DNA from 4 places in the Pseudomonas sp. PDM14 genome. Region 2 is predicted to be linked to each of the others. Evidence: riboswitches for the same ligand, from Rfam matches in the RefSeq annotation. Region 2 holds a riboswitch; each other region holds the start of a gene.
What was found. Region 2 has a riboswitch for cobalamin ahead of cobW (cobalamin biosynthesis protein CobW). Riboswitches for the same ligand answer to the same signal wherever they lie in the genome.
Positions count from the first base shown of each region.

Region 1 (3,687 bases), on a different contig from region 2:
CACCGCTCATGGCAGGAACAACCGGGCGGCGGCCTGTGGATTCGACGGCAGGTAGAAGTGGATGTACGAGGCCGTCAGTCGGCCAATGCGGTAAACGGCTTCAGCCGCCGGGCGCGAATTGGGGCTGGCGCCGCAGGCCAGCGGAGCCAGCGGGCTATCGAGCAGCGAGTGGTGATAGGTATGCCCGCGCAGCAGCCCTTCCGGCAACTCCACCACCTGCAGGCCGAGCGCCGCCATGCGCGCCTGCATGCGCGCGCGGCCGGGCAGCAGGCCGAGCAGGTCGACGCCGTCGCCGTGCTTGTCGGTCAGGTGTTCGAGCAGATAGAGCATGCCGCCACACTCGGCGAGGATCGGCTTGCCAGCAGCCTGGTGCGCATGGATCGCCGCGGCCATGGCGCGGTTCTCGGCCAGTTGCTGCAGGTGCAGTTCCGGGTAGCCGCCCGGCAGATAGAGGCTATCCACCGCCGGCAGCGCGGTGTCGCTCAGCGGCGAGAAGAAGCACAGCTCGGCACCGAGCTGGCGCAGCAGGTCGAGGTTGGCCTGGTAGAGGAAGGCGAACGCCGTGTCGCGCGCCACGCCGATGCGCTGGCCAGCGAGTAGCGCCGGCAGCGGCGCGCGAGACGGCTCGGCGAAGGTCACAGGAGTGGGCAGGATGTCGCCGGCACTGGCCAGCAACGCATCGGCCGCCGCATCCAGACGCAGGTCAAGATCTGCCAGCTCCTCGGCCTGCACCAGGCCCAGGTGGCGACTCGGCAGTTCCACCGCCGCACTGCGCGGCAGCGCGCCGTACCAGTGGATCGAGCCTGGCAGGCTGTCACGCAGAATATCGCCGTGGCGCAGGCTGCCGGTACGGTTGGCCAGCACGCCGGCGAATGGCAGGTCAGCCTGGAAGGTGGCCAGGCCGTGGGCCAGGGCGCCGAAGGTCTGCGCCATCGCCGCACCGTCGATCACCCCGAGCACCGGCACGCCGAAGCGCCGCGCGAGATCGGCAGCCGAGGGGCTGCCGTCGAACAGGCCCATGACCCCTTCGATGAGGATCAGGTCCGCCTCCCCTGCCGCATCCCACAGCAGCCGGTGGCAATCTTCCTCGCCGACCATCCACAGGTCGAGCTGGTACACCGGCCGGCCACTGGCGCGGGCGAGAATCATCGGATCGAGAAAATCCGGGCCGCACTTGAACACCCGCACGCGCTTGCCGGCCCGCGTGTGCAGGCGCGCCAGGGCGGCGGTGACGGTAGTCTTGCCCTGCCCGGAGGCCGGGGCGGCAATCAACAGGGCCGGGCAGCTGCGGCTATTCATCGACCGCACCTGTCATCCGCTGCGGCGCGCCACTGAGAAAATATCCGGGGAGCCGGGAACAGACGCGCATCAGTATTCGATTCCCTTCTGCGCCTTCACCCCGGCCTTGAAGGCGTGCTTGACCAGGCTCATCTCGGTGACGGTGTCCGCCGCCTCGATCATCCCCGGCAGCGCCCCGCGTCCGGTCACCACCACGTGCTGCAACAGCGGACGCGCCTCGATGTCGGCGAGCACCGCGTCCAGTTCCAGGTAACCGTGCTTGAGGGCAATGTTCAGCTCGTCGAGCACCACCAGGCCGATGGCCGGGTCGTTGAGCAGCTGCGCGGCGATGGCCCAGGCCTGGCGGGCCTTGTCGATGTCGCGCTGGCGGTCCTGGGTTTCCCAGGTGAAGCCCTCGCCCATCACGTGGTAGCTGACTTCGTCGGGAAAGCGGCGGAAGAAGGTTTCCTCGCCGGTGCTGGCCGCGCCCTTGATGAACTGCACGACGCCGACCTTGAGGCCGTGGCCGAGGGCCCGCGCGACCATGCCGAAGGCCGAGCTGCTCTTGCCCTTGCCGTTGCCGCTGTGGACCAGCAGCAGGCCGTATTCGGCCTGGGCCTGGGCGATCTTCTCGTCGATCAGCGCCTTCTTGCGCTGCATGCGCGCCTTGTGGCGCGCGTCGCGTTCGGTCGATTCGGTCATGCCCAAGCCCTCGTTGCTGGCGTTCCACCCGGAAACGCGCAAGCGCCGTATGCCTCGCCTTGTGGGCTGGCACACGGACAACAATAGAAAGACGGAACGCCGGTTCGTGCAGGGAGCAGGCCACGCAAGGCCGCCCACCCGCTACGCCCGCCGCGCTGCCGTGGATTGCTTCAGGCCGGTCTCCGGGCTGGTGAGCGGAACCTGCGGTTCCCGGGTCGCGCCTTCCCATGCAGGGCACAGTGGCGGTTGCGACCGTTCTCTCACTTACCGTTGCGGGGGCAGCGCCGGGTTCGCACCGGCTTCCCTGTTTCACCTTCGAGATCGCCGCGCAATCGGGCGGAAGGCACCTGGAGCAAGGCGCGCAGCTTAGTGGCTGGCCGCCGTGTGGGTCAATCGGCGTACCGCTGGGAAGATCGGTCGAACCCTTGCCGCGCTCGCACCGTCCACACAAGGGTCAGCCACCTCCACGAGGAGAAGCCCCATGGTTCTCGAACGCTATGCCAGTGCCATCCAGGCCTGCAACGCCTGCGCCGTCGCCACCGAAACCTGCGCCGCGGCATGCCTGAAGGAAGCCGACGTGCAGAGCATGGCCCTGTGCATCAGCTGCGATCTGGACTGCGCGGCGCTGTGTCGCCTGGCCGTGAAACTGATGGCCCGTGACAGCCCGCTGGTCGATGAAGTCTGCCGGCTGTGCGCCCTCGCCTGTCAGGCCTGCGCCGAGGAATGCGGCAAGCACAAGCACGAGCATTGCCAGCAATGTGCCCAGGCCTGCCTGCGTTGCGTGGAAGAATGCGAGTCGCTGGCCAAGGGTGCCTGATGTCAGCGTTTGCGGCAGAGACTCAGGCCATCGCCTAGCGGCAGCAGCGACAGATCGATGCGTGCATCGTTCTTCAACCGCCGGTTGAGCGCTTGGATCGCCCGGGTATCGGCACTGTCGGAATTCTCCTCGAGCACCCGGCCGCTCCACAGCACGTTGTCGAACAGGACCAGCCCGCCCGGCCGCACCAGCGCCAGGGCGTGTTCCAAGTAGACCGGGTAGTTGGCCTTGTCGGCGTCGATGAAGATCAGGTCGAAGCTTTCGCCCTGCCCCGAGCGTTCCAGCGCCGCCAGGGTTTCCAGCGCCGGCGCCAGGCGCAGGTCGATGCGTTCGAGCAGGCCGGCTTCGTTCCAGTAGCGTCGGGCGATGCCGTTGTAATCGCCGGGCAGGTCGCAACAGATCAGCTCGCCGTCGGCCGGCAGCGCCGAAGCCAGGCAGATGGCGCTGTAGCCGGTAAAGGTGCCGATCTCCAGCAGGCGCCGCGCACCAGTCAGCTTGACCAGCAGGCTCATGAACTGGCCCTGCTCCGGGGCGATCTGCCAGCGCGCCATGGTCAGCTGACTGGTTTCCTCGCGCAGGCGCTTGAGCAGCGGCGTCTCGCGCAGGGAGACGCTGAGCAGATAGTCGTAGAGGGGTTCATCGAGGTTGAGCGAACGATTGGTCATGGCTGATGGGCCAGTTGCGCCGGGCGCAGCACGCGCTTGGCGCTCAGGTAGCTCTTCTGCCAATAGGCCGTGCTCAGGCTGTCCAGGCGCACGGTGCCGCCGCTGGACGGCGCATGCACGAAACGCCCTTCGCCGACGTAGATGCCGGCATGGCTGACCTGGCTGCCGCCATTGGTGGCGAAGAACACCAGATCGCCACTCTGCAACGCTTCGCGGCCGACGTTC
Region 1 covers NZ_JACVAQ010000001.1:608,476-612,162, forward strand. The annotation lists gene bluB (5,6-dimethylbenzimidazole synthase) at 1-10, opposite strand, end outside; gene IB229_RS02775 (cobyrinate a,c-diamide synthase) at 7-1,299, opposite strand; gene cobO (cob(I)yrinic acid a,c-diamide adenosyltransferase) at 1,369-1,980, opposite strand; cobalamin riboswitch at 2,136-2,346, opposite strand; gene IB229_RS02785 (four-helix bundle copper-binding protein) at 2,462-2,797, shown strand; gene IB229_RS02790 (O-methyltransferase) at 2,800-3,462, opposite strand; gene IB229_RS02795 (C40 family peptidase) at 3,459-3,687, opposite strand, start outside.
Region 1: another riboswitch for cobalamin. It lies ahead of cobO (cob(I)yrinic acid a,c-diamide adenosyltransferase); the one in region 2 lies ahead of cobW (cobalamin biosynthesis protein CobW).

Region 2 (3,687 bases):
CGGCTCATCGCGCTTGTGCGTGCTGCTGGCCAGGGCGTTGAGATCATCGAGTGTGAGGCCTGCTTCGGCAACGACCTGCTCGAGCAAGGCTAGCAGGTCGGCCAGTGGGCAGTCCTTGCGACAACCGATCCCGGCTACCACGATGCTCATCGAGAAAACGCGCCCCGGAGCGAGGCGCGCATGACTCAGGCGGACGGTTGCTTGGTGCGGCTGGCGAACCAGGCGGCAGCCAGACCGAGGGCGGACCAGAACACCGCGTTGGTCAGCAGGGAGGCGAGGATGAATTCGTGCTCAAGGGCTTCCGGGGCCAGGCTCTCGTGCACCTCGGGCTGCGGTGCGCCGATCAGGTGCGGGATGGCCAGCAGTACCAGGCCGCCGATGCGCAGCGCCCAGTTACGACCGAAGGCCAGCAGGCCGAGACCGCCTGCAGTGGCCAGTGCCGTGCCGATCCACCAGTATTGGCGCAGCAGCAGGTCGGCAGCGGCGGTGCCCGGCAGTTCCGGCGGCAGGCCGGCGGATGGCGCCAGGGAGAACGTGGCGAAACCGCCCAGGCCCCAGAGCAGGCCCTGCCAGGTCTTGTTCGGCGCACGCAGGGTGAACAGGCCGGCCAGCATCAGGCCGAAACCGACGGCAACCACCAGGTTGCTCAGGCCGGTGGAGAGCACGCGCTGCCAGCCGTCTTCCGGCGACCAGGCTTCGGCGTCATGGCTGTGCTCGTGAGCGGCGGCGTCGGCCGCGTGGCTGTGTTCGGCGACGACCTCGGTGGCCGGTTCGCTGTTTTCGTAGGTTTCCGCCTGGAGAATCAGCGGAGTGACCCACAGGCTTTGCAGCAGGGTCAGCACGATGGCGGCGAGCAGGCCGGCGAACCCGGCGGTTTGGGCGATACGTTTGATCATTGGAGTCGGCTTCTCGAAAGAGTGGGCGTCGGGCTGCTCAGTGGCAGGGGAACGCAGCGCTGTGGCGGGTATCGTGGGCGGCGTTGTGCATCGCCTCGATGTGCGAGAAACCAGCAACGAAGATTAGCGCCGCGCCGAGCAGGATGCTGCCGACGGCGAGAACCAGGCGTTGCGACAGGGGAAGCGTGACGGCTGCGGAAGACGGAAGCGTGCTGCTGGACATGATCTGACCTTCTGATGAAAAGGGGCAGGGCAGAAGGACGCAGCACGAGCAGGCCCGGCAGGGCCTGAATCCGGCGCGTACCCGCCCACCGCGGGTTGCCAAACTAAGGGGTTCAGGCCGGTCTCCGGGCTTGCGACGACCGTCTCTCGACAGTGTGGGTCAGCCTTCCCATGCGCCTGGCACAGTGACTACGACAACCCTACGTACGCTTACCGTTGCGGGGGCAGCGCCGGACTCGTCTTCGCTCGCAATCGAGCGGATGACCCACCGGCTTCCCGTTTCACCTCGCGCACGCCGGCGCGAGACACCTGAAACAGCCTTTCTAGAACATCACGAAGCGGGCGCGAGCGTCAACTCTGGCGATTGACCTGCCACCGCGGCCTGCGTAGCCTTCGCGCTTTCGAGGTTCTGCGGCGCTTGCGTCGCGGCTAAGAGGGAACACGGCAAGCCGTGGCTGCCCCCGCAACTGTATGCAGCGAGTCGATGCGCGTGACGCCACTGGGCAACCGGGAAGGCAGCGCAGCGATGCCGACCTGCCAGCCAGGAGACCTGCCTCGATGACGCTTTGACAACCGGGCGGGGTGATCCGGTGGTGCACGCATGACGGCCCGGCCGTACATGCCTGTCCTGCTGCCCCCGTTCGCCGCCATCATCGACGCAGGGCCCCGCATGAAATCGCTCGCCAAACTTCCCGTCACCATCGTCACCGGCTTCCTCGGTGCCGGCAAAACCACACTGCTGCGCCACATGCTCGGCAACGCCGAGGGTCGCCGTATCGCGGTCATCGTCAACGAGTTCGGCGAGCTGGGCATCGATGGCGCCATCCTCCAGCAGTGCGCCATCGGCTGCAGCGAGGAAGAGGCCGCTGGCCGCGTCTACGAACTGGCCAACGGCTGCGTGTGCTGCACCGTGCAGGAAGAGTTCTTCCCGGTGATGCGTGAACTGGTGGCGCGCCGTGGCGACTTCGACCATATCCTCATCGAGACCAGCGGCCTGGCCCTGCCCAAACCACTGGTGCAGGCCTTCAACTGGCCGGAAATCCGCAACGCCTGCACGGTCGACTCGGTGATCACCGTGGTCGACAGCCCGGCCGTGGCCGCCGGCACGTTCGCCGCCTTCCCCGATCAGGTCGACGCGCTGCGCAAGCAGGACCCGAACCTGGATCACGAGTCGCCGCTGCACGAGCTGTTCGCCGACCAGTTGGCCAGCGCCGACCTGGTGATCCTCAACAAGACCGACCTGCTCGACGCCAACGCCCTGGCGACGGTGCGCGCCGAAGTGGCGGAAGAACTGCCGGAAGCGGTCAAGGTGATCGAGGCGCGTAACGGCGAACTGCCGCTGGACGTGCTGCTGGGTCTGAACAGCGAGACCGAGCTGCACATCGACAGCCGTCGCACCCATCACGACGATGAGGACGAGGATCACGACCACGACGAGTTCGACTCCTTCTCCGTCGATCTGCCGGAAGCGGAAGAAACGCGCCTGCTGCAGGCGCTGAAAGACGTTGTGGCCAAGCACGGCATCCTGCGCATCAAGGGCTTCGCGGCGATTCCAGGCAAGCCGATGCGCCTGCTGGTACAGGGCGTTGGCCAGCGCTTCGACAAACACTTCGACCGCGCCTGGGGCGCCGAGGAGGCCCGCATCAGCCGCTTGGTGGTGATTGGGCAGGAGCTGGATCAGGCTGCCATCGAGGCCGAATTGAAGGCATCGTTGAGCTGATGCCCCTTGCGCGGACTGCCCACCCTCACCCCCGGCCCCTCTCCCGAGGGGAGAGGGGAGCACTCGCATGCATGGCCGGAACCTCTGCGCTGATCCAACTCCCTCTCCCCCCGGGAGAGGGTTGGGGTGAGGGCGCTTTGGTTTCCTCGATGGTGCCCTGACCCATGCACCTGCTGCGCACCCAGCCCGGCGTTGCCCTGCCAGCCGACAGCGTTGCCGATCTCGGTCAGACGCCCGCCGAGCTGGTGGTGCTGTGCACCGGCGACTCGCACCTGTCGCTGCTGGCAGAGGTCGCTCGTCATCTGCCCGAGGATTACCCAACCCTGCGTCTGGCCAGTCCGGCGCAACTGGGCAACCACGCCTCGGTGGATTTCTACGTCGAGCAGGTGCTGCAGCACGCCAAGGTCATCCTGATTTCCGTGCACGGCGGCGTCAGCTACTGGCGCTACGGCATCGAGCGTCTGGTGGAGCTGGCGGGGCGCGGCAAGACGTTGATTCTGGTGCCCGGCGATGACAGCCCCGATCCCGAATTGACCGGCCTGGGCAACGTCGCCGCCGAGGATGCCGAGCGGCTCTGGCAGTATCTGCGCCAGGGCGGGGTGGATAACGCGCTGCAGTTCTTCCATTGCATCGCCAATCGCTACCTGAGTCGCGACTACGCCTGGGATGCCCCCCGCGCGCTGCCGCGTGTCGGGCTCTACCATCCGCACAAAAGTGACGTGCGCCTGGATGATTGGCGCGCCGAGTGGCAGCCTGACGCGCCGGTGGCGGCGCTATTCTTCTACCGCACCCATGTGCAGGCGGCGAACACCGCCTTCGTCGACACCTTCTGCCAGCGGCTGCAGGCCC
Region 2 covers NZ_JACVAQ010000002.1:102,862-106,548, forward strand. The annotation lists gene IB229_RS13170 (cobalamin biosynthesis protein) at 1-150, opposite strand, end outside; gene IB229_RS13175 (CbtA family protein) at 186-896, opposite strand; gene IB229_RS13180 (CbtB domain-containing protein) at 934-1,119, opposite strand; cobalamin riboswitch at 1,217-1,446, opposite strand; cobalamin riboswitch at 1,506-1,691, shown strand; gene cobW (cobalamin biosynthesis protein CobW) at 1,789-2,838, shown strand; gene cobN (cobaltochelatase subunit CobN) at 3,003-3,687, shown strand, end outside.

Region 3 (3,687 bases), on a different contig from region 2:
GGCAAGGGCTTCGCCCCGGCCGAACTCGACCCGATCGGCTACCACGCGATCACCAAGCTCGAGCCGCTGAAGGCCAAGGTCACGCCCAAGGTGGCCAGCGGGCCGAAGTATTCCAGCGTGTTCGGCCAGTGGCTGTGCGACATGGCTGCCGCCGACGAGCGCCTGGTCGGCATCACCCCGGCGATGAAGGAAGGCTCCGACCTGGTGGCCTTCGCCGAGCGCTTCCCCGAGCGCTACTTCGACGTGGCCATCGCCGAGCAGCACGCGGTGACCCTGGCCGCGGGCCTGGCCTGCGACGGCGCCAAGCCGGTGGTGGCGATCTACTCGACCTTCCTTCAGCGTGCCTACGACCAGCTGATCCACGACGTGGCCGTGCAGCACCTCGACGTACTGTTCGCCATCGACCGCGCCGGCCTGGTCGGCGAAGACGGCCCGACCCACGCCGGCAGCTTCGACATCTCCTACCTGCGCTGCATCCCCGGCATGCTGGTGATGACCCCGAGCGACGAGAACGAACTGCGCCAGATGCTCACCACCGGCTACCACTTCGACGGTCCGGCGGCGGTGCGTTACCCGCGCGGCAGCGGCCCGAACACACCGATCGAGCCGGCGCTGGAATCCCTGGAAATCGGCAAGGGCGTGGTCCGCCGCCGCGGCCAGAAGACCGCCCTGCTGGTCTTCGGCGTGCAGCTCACCGAAGCGCTCAAGGTCGGCGAAACCCTGGACGCCACCGTGGTCGACATGCGCTTCGTCAAACCCCTGGACGAAGCCCTGGTGCGCGAGCTGGCCGCCAGCCACGCGCTGCTGGTGACCGTTGAGGAAAACGCCATCATGGGCGGCGCCGGTGCCGCGGTCAGCGAGTTCCTCGCCCGCGAAAACCTGCTCAAGCCGGTACTGCACCTAGGCCTGCCAGACAGCTACGTCGAGCACGCCAAGCCGGCGCAGATGCTCGCCGAATGCGGCCTCGACGAAGCCGGCATCGAAGCGGCCATACGCGCCCGCCTGGCTCAACTGCCCGCCTAAGCCCATCGCCGCCTGTAGAAGCCAGCAAGCTGGCCCCTGCAGGCGAGGTGGCGACTTACTTGAGCAGCGCTCATCGCGACACGAAGCGAACCCGCTTGTTTTTCATACAGCCGCGCATCAAGGTGCGCGGCGTTTTTCTTTCCGCCAGGGTGCGCCGTTCCGTTAGCGAACGGCGTTAAACGGGAAGCCGGTGCGCTCCAACGAGCCATTCCGGCGCTGCCCCCGCAACGGTAATCGACCGGCACCATCTGCCTGCATGCCCACTCGCCACTGGGTCCGCCTGGGAAGGCGGGCATGCACGACGGCCCCGCCGTCAGTCGAAAGCCCGGAGACCGGCCCTGAGCGGAGTCGACTGGTGTTGCGGAGGGCATCACCGTCAGGCGTCGCGCCGCGCGGTGCTTGTCCCTGCCCTTCTCAAAAGTCTCCCGACCTTTTGAGGATTGATCCATGAAACTGTCCCGCCTTGCCCTGGCTGTCGCCCTGACGCCCGGCCTTGCCCTGTCCGCCACGGACGAAACCGCCTCGCATGAGCTGCCGCCGCTGGTGATCACCCGCGCCACGCCCATCGCGCAGACCACGCCAGCCAGCGTCCAGGTCATCGACCGCCAGCAGATCGATGACACCGCCGCGACGTCACTGCTCGACCTGCTGCGCGCCCAGGCCGGCATGCAGATCCGCGACACCATGGGCGACGGCAACCGCGCCGTGATCAGCCTGCGCGGCTTCGGCGAGAACGCCACCAACAACACCCTGGTACTGGTCGACGGCCGTCGCCTGAACCAGCCGACCCTGGCCGGTCCGGCGCTGAACAGCGTGCCGCTGGCCAACATCGAGCGTATCGAGATCGTGCGGGGCGCCGGCACCGTGCTCTACGGCGACCAGGCCGTGGGCGGGGTCATCAACATCGTCACCCGCGCCCCGCTGGAGAACGAGGCCTACCTCGAAACCAGCCGTGGCAGCCATGATCTGGAAGCCTATCGCGGGCATGTCAGCCAGCAGCTCGGCGCGGGCTTCTCGCTGTTCGCCAGTGGCGAGACGCGCAATGCCGACAACTACCGCGATCACAACAACGGCAACTACAGCAACGCCTTCGCCCGTCTGCGCTACGACCACGCCAGCGGCCACGCGCTGTACGAATACCAGAGCATCGACGACGAACTGCTTCACCCCGACTCGCTGACCCTGGCCCAGCGCCGTGAGGATCGCAAACAGAGCCTCTCCACAGCCTGGAACGACAGCAAGACCCAGGTGCACCGTTTCGCCCTCGAGCAGGCGCTCGGTTCGACCTGGACCGCCAACCTCGACTACAGCCATAGCGATCAGGACAGTGTCGGCAGCTTCGCCGCACCCGGCCGCTACAGCCAAGACACCCGCACCGAAAGCGTCAGCCCGCGCCTGACCGGCCGCTTCGACACGCCGCTGGGCGCATCCACCTTGCTGTTGGGCCACGACTACATCGTCGGCGACTACCAGACCAGCTGGGGCGCCGATTTCAAGCAGACCCTCAAGGACTGGTACGGCCAGTACAGCCAGCAACTGGCCGAGGACCTGACCCTGACCCTGGGCTATCGCAGCAGCAAGGCCGAAGACCGCGACCACTCCGCCGCTCGTAGCAATGATGACCGCGAAGGCAGCAGCAGCCTGGGCCTGAGCTGGCAGGCGGATGCCAACACGCGGATGTTCATCAAACGCGAGGACGTGCTGCGCTGGGCCAACGTCGACGAGAATGGCTTCGTCCTGCCCGACGTGACCTTCCTCAAACCGCAGACCGGCATTTCCTGGGAAACCGGCATCGAATGGCGCGACAACGTCCAGAGCTACCAGGCCACCTTGTACCGCCTGGATCTGGAAGACGAGCTGATGTACGACGCGGCCATCGCCAACCCGCGGCCCTGGGATGCATTCGCCACCGGCGCCAACATCAACCTCGACAAGACCCGCCGCGACGGTCTGCTGCTGGAGGCGCGCCGCCAGTTGAACGACAAACTGATCATTGGCGGCCAGTACACCTTCACCGACTCGGAATACCGCGCTGGCAGCTTCGAGGGCAACGAAGTGCCCTGGGTTTCCCGCCACGGCGCCAGCGCCTACCTCCACTACGAGATCCTGCCTGGCCTCAAGGGCTACCTCGAAGCCGTGCACACCGGCGCGCGCTACCTCTCCAGCGATGACGCCCCGCAGTTGCCGCGCGAAGGTGGCTACACCCTATTCAACGCCGCCCTGAGCTATGAGCACCAGGGCTTCGTCAGCAAGCTGCGGATCAACAACCTGACCGGCAAGCGCTACGACAGTTTTGCCCTCTACAGCCAGTGGAATCCGGGCAATAAGTCTATCTATCCGGGCACCGAAGAAGACGTGCAGCTCAGCGTCGGCTATCGCTTCTGAGCAAACTGCCACGCAGGCAAAAGGCCCCTGTTCAGGGGCCTTTTCGTTGGCGATGCATAGAGCAGCACGGACTTATGCGCAGGCTGCGTACACAGGCGCTTGTCTCGTGCTCTAGCGTGCGTTGGCCAGCAACTGGCAAAGCTTCTCGGTGGCCACGAGCATCTGGAAGCTCGGCCGTTCCAGGCCCTTGTCCGGCACGCGCAGCAGTTGCTTGCGCCGCACCGCGGCGAGCTGCGGCCAGGCCTGCCAGTGATCGAGTTCGGCATCGCTGCCGCCGAG
Region 3 covers NZ_JACVAQ010000003.1:76,902-80,588, reverse strand. The annotation lists gene dxs (1-deoxy-D-xylulose-5-phosphate synthase) at 1-1,023, shown strand, start outside; cobalamin riboswitch at 1,154-1,379, shown strand; gene IB229_RS20050 (TonB-dependent receptor) at 1,471-3,408, shown strand; gene IB229_RS20045 (cobalamin-binding protein) at 3,520-3,687, opposite strand, start outside.
Region 3: another riboswitch for cobalamin. It lies ahead of IB229_RS20050 (TonB-dependent receptor); the one in region 2 lies ahead of cobW (cobalamin biosynthesis protein CobW).

Region 4 (3,687 bases), on a different contig from region 2:
CCCGTCCTGGCCAAGGTCGAGATCGAGGCCGTGCAGCACAAGAGCATCGGCCCGATGCTGGTGGCCAAGGTCTCCGAGGACATCGCCCCCGGTGATTACGAGGTGCTGATGAAGGGCATCATGGCCAACCCCGGCACCTTCGCGCAGAAGGTGGTGATGCTCGACAGCATCGGTGGCAGCGTGCCGGAAGCCATCCGCATGGGCCGCCTGCTGCGCGAAACCGATTTCGACACCCTGGTGCCCTCCACCGGCGTGTGCCAGGGCACCTGCGTCTACCTGCTGGCGGCCGGACGCAAGAAGACCGTGCGCGGGCATGTCGGTATCCACCGGCCGTACTACGCCAACGGAGATTCGGCCCAGGGCGAGGCGCGCTATAACGGCGTGCGCTACAACGCTGCGGCCTACCTGCGTGAGATGAACGTGCCAAGCACCCTGATCGAGGAGATGAACCGTATCGACCCGCGGCAGATGCGCGTGCTCAGCCCGGCCGAGCTGGCGCGTTTTCGCCTCAGCTCACCGACCGTCTCCGCGCCAGCACCAGTGGCAGCCCCGGCACCCGCCAAGAAGTAACCATTGCCCCGAGCGGCGCCTGCCGTTAGCATCGCCAGCCAAGGCCGATGCTGCCTGCCGCTCGCACCCTACGGGGTTTGGTGAAAGCATCGTTTCCCGACTTCGCCCCTTTCCATCTCGATTGGCGAACGCCTCAGCAACGCGAGCACTGACCCGCACTTTCGCCAGCAGAAGGATGGATACGCATGCGCGAACTCCCCGACGCCAAGGCCATGGCCAAGGCACTCAGAAACACCCTCAAGCACCAGCAGATCGACATCAGCCACAGCCAGGCGCTGGAACTGGTCGCCGCCCAACTCGGCTACGCCAACTGGAACGTCCTCGCGGCCAAGCTCGCCAGCGCCGAGGCCGATGGCATCCATTTCGCGCAGACGGCGCCGATCTTCCGCATCTTCGATGAAGCCAAGGCGCGGGAATTCTATGTCGACTTCCTCGGCTTCAACCTCGACTGGGAACACCGCTTCGGCGACAACTTTCCGCTGTACTGCCAGGTGTCGCGCGCCGGTCTGGTCCTGCACCTGAGCGGTCACCACGGCGACGCCAGCCCCGGCTCGACCGCCTACATCACCATGCATGGCGTCGAGCGCTTCCAGCAGGAACTGGCCGGCAAGGACTACACCTACATGAAGCCCGGCATCGAAGCGCTGCCGTGGGGCAAACAGGTGACCGTGACCGACCCGTTCAGCAACCGTATCCGCTTCTGCGAGCCGGACGACTGACCGCACTTCCCCTTGACTGACCGGCATGGCACGCGGCGAACGTACTGTTCGCCGCGCGTTTTCCTGCGCCTGCAATTCGCGTCTCGGCAAAACCGTTAACAATTCAACGCGTTGACTCGATTCATCATCGGTGGTCAGATGCGCGCCTGTTTCAGGTGCCCCCTGCCGCCGTGCTTGGGGTGAAACGGGAAACCGGTGCGTCCTTAGCACCTGTTCACGATCTCCTGCCCGTCGGCCAAACAGCGTTAAAAACGTCCTCGGAATGCTCATTTACAGTTCGTAAACTGCGCTTCCTCGGCCATTTTTGCCTCGTTTGGCTCTAGTTCAGAAGATCGTGAACAGGTTCTTAGGGACTAGTCCGGTGCTGCCCCCGCAACGGTAAGCGAGCGAACCATTCGACAGACCACTGTGCCTCGGCATGGGAAGGTGAATGGTTCATGACCCTCGCAAGCCCGGAGACCGGCCTGAACAGGTTGTGCGAAAACCACTGCGCTCGTACGCGCCGTTTTCACGCAGCCTGAAGCATTGTTTGGCAAACCCGCGGTGGGCGGGCGCAGGCCGGTTTCCGTGGGCGCGTGCGCCTGCGATTCCCTATGCGTTGTTCCCTCCGGGATTCATTCATTCCTGTTTCGAGTGGAACGACATGTCCCGTATCTCCCCTAGCAAAACCCTTTCCGGCAAAGCCCTGCGCGCGAGCCTGGCACCCTGCCTGCTCTTCGCCCTGCCGCTGCACGCCGCAGACGACGACACGGCCCTGGCCCTGCCCTCCACGGCCATCACCGAGACGGTAGACCAGCCCGAGCAACCCGACCTGCACACGCCGACCACCACCGGCTCGCGCCTCAACCTCAGCGCCCTGCAGACCCCGGCCAGCGTCACCAGCATCGGCGCCGAGCAGATCCAGAGCCGCAACAACGCCACCGTGCAGGACGCAGTCACCCGCTCGCCGGGCATCACCTTCGTCGGCTCGCCGGGCAACGGCGGCACGGCGCTGTCGGCCCGCGGTTTCAGCGGCCACAGCTCGACCATGCAGCTGTTCGACGGCACCCGCCTGTACGTCGGCGCGGGCACCGTGACGTTCCCGATCGACACCTGGTCGGTCGAGCGCATCGACATCCTCCGCGGCCCGGCCTCGGTGCTGTACGGCGAAGGTGCCACCGGCGCCGTAGTCAACGTGGTGCCGAAGAAGCCCTTCGCAGGCGAGATCCGCAATCGCCTGCGCCTGGGCTACGGCTCCGATGACCGCCGCCAGGGCGCGCTCGACAGTGGCGGCTCGCTGAGCGACAGCCTCAGCTACCGCTTCAACATCAACCAGCAGGCCAGCAACGGCTGGGTCGACCGTGGCGACTCGGAAAGCCTGGCGATCAGCGCCGCCCTGCGCTGGGAGGCCAGCGACGACCTCAGCTTCACCTTCTCCCACGACTACGGCGACCTGCAGCCACAGCAGTACTTCGGCACCCCGCTGGTAGACGGTCGCTACCGCGAGAGCCTGCGTGAGCACAACTACAACGTCGACAACGCCACCGTGCACTACAACGACCAGTCGACCCGCCTGGTCACCGACTGGCGCATCAGCGACAACATCACCGCCAGCAACCAGCTGTACTTCCTCAAGACCCAGCGCCGCTGGCGCAACGCGGAAACCTATACCTGGCAGCCCGGCGACGTGGTAGACCGCAGCGACTTCATCAGCATCAAGCACACCCAGGAACAGCTCGGCGACCGCCAGAGCTTCACCTTCGAGCATTCGCTGTTCGGCCTCGACAGCCGTACCGTGGTCGGCGCCGACTACAACTCGATCCGCTTCGTGCGCAAGCACGACTTCGGCAACACCTACGGCGACAGCGTACCGCTGGGCCAGTCCGGCGGTGGTGGCTACGTCAGCAACGACCCGTACCGTTCGCGCGACGGCAGCCAGGCGCGGCAGTTCTCGCTGTTCGCGGAGAACCGCACCCAGCTCACCGAGCAACTCTCGCTGGTCACCGGCGTGCGCCGCGACCAGGTGCACCTGGACCGTACCGATATCCCTAACGACATCCGCAGCGACCGCAGCCTGACCGGCAACAACTGGCGCGCCGGCCTGGTGTTCGCGGTCAACGACGACCTTTCCGTCTATGGCCAGCACGCTACCAGCACCGAGGGCGTGAACAACCTGCTGACCCTCAATGCCAGCCAGCAGCAATGGGATCTGACCGAAGCCAAGCAGAATGAAATCGGTATCAAGCAGCAGTTTCTCGATGACCGTGGCGAGTGGACCCTGGCCGCCTACCACATCGTCAAGAAGAAGCTGCTGAGCACCGACCCGGCCAACCCGACCGTGCAACAGCAGATCGGCCAGCAATCCTCGGACGGTATCGAGGCGACCCTGGAGCTGAGCCTGCCGTACGCCATCCAGCTG
Region 4 covers NZ_JACVAQ010000001.1:234,411-238,097, forward strand. The annotation lists gene IB229_RS00935 (hypothetical protein) at 1-570, shown strand, start outside; gene IB229_RS00940 (glyoxalase superfamily protein) at 756-1,289, shown strand; cobalamin riboswitch at 1,426-1,772, shown strand; gene IB229_RS00945 (TonB-dependent receptor) at 1,933-3,687, shown strand, end outside.
Region 4: another riboswitch for cobalamin. It lies ahead of IB229_RS00945 (TonB-dependent receptor); the one in region 2 lies ahead of cobW (cobalamin biosynthesis protein CobW).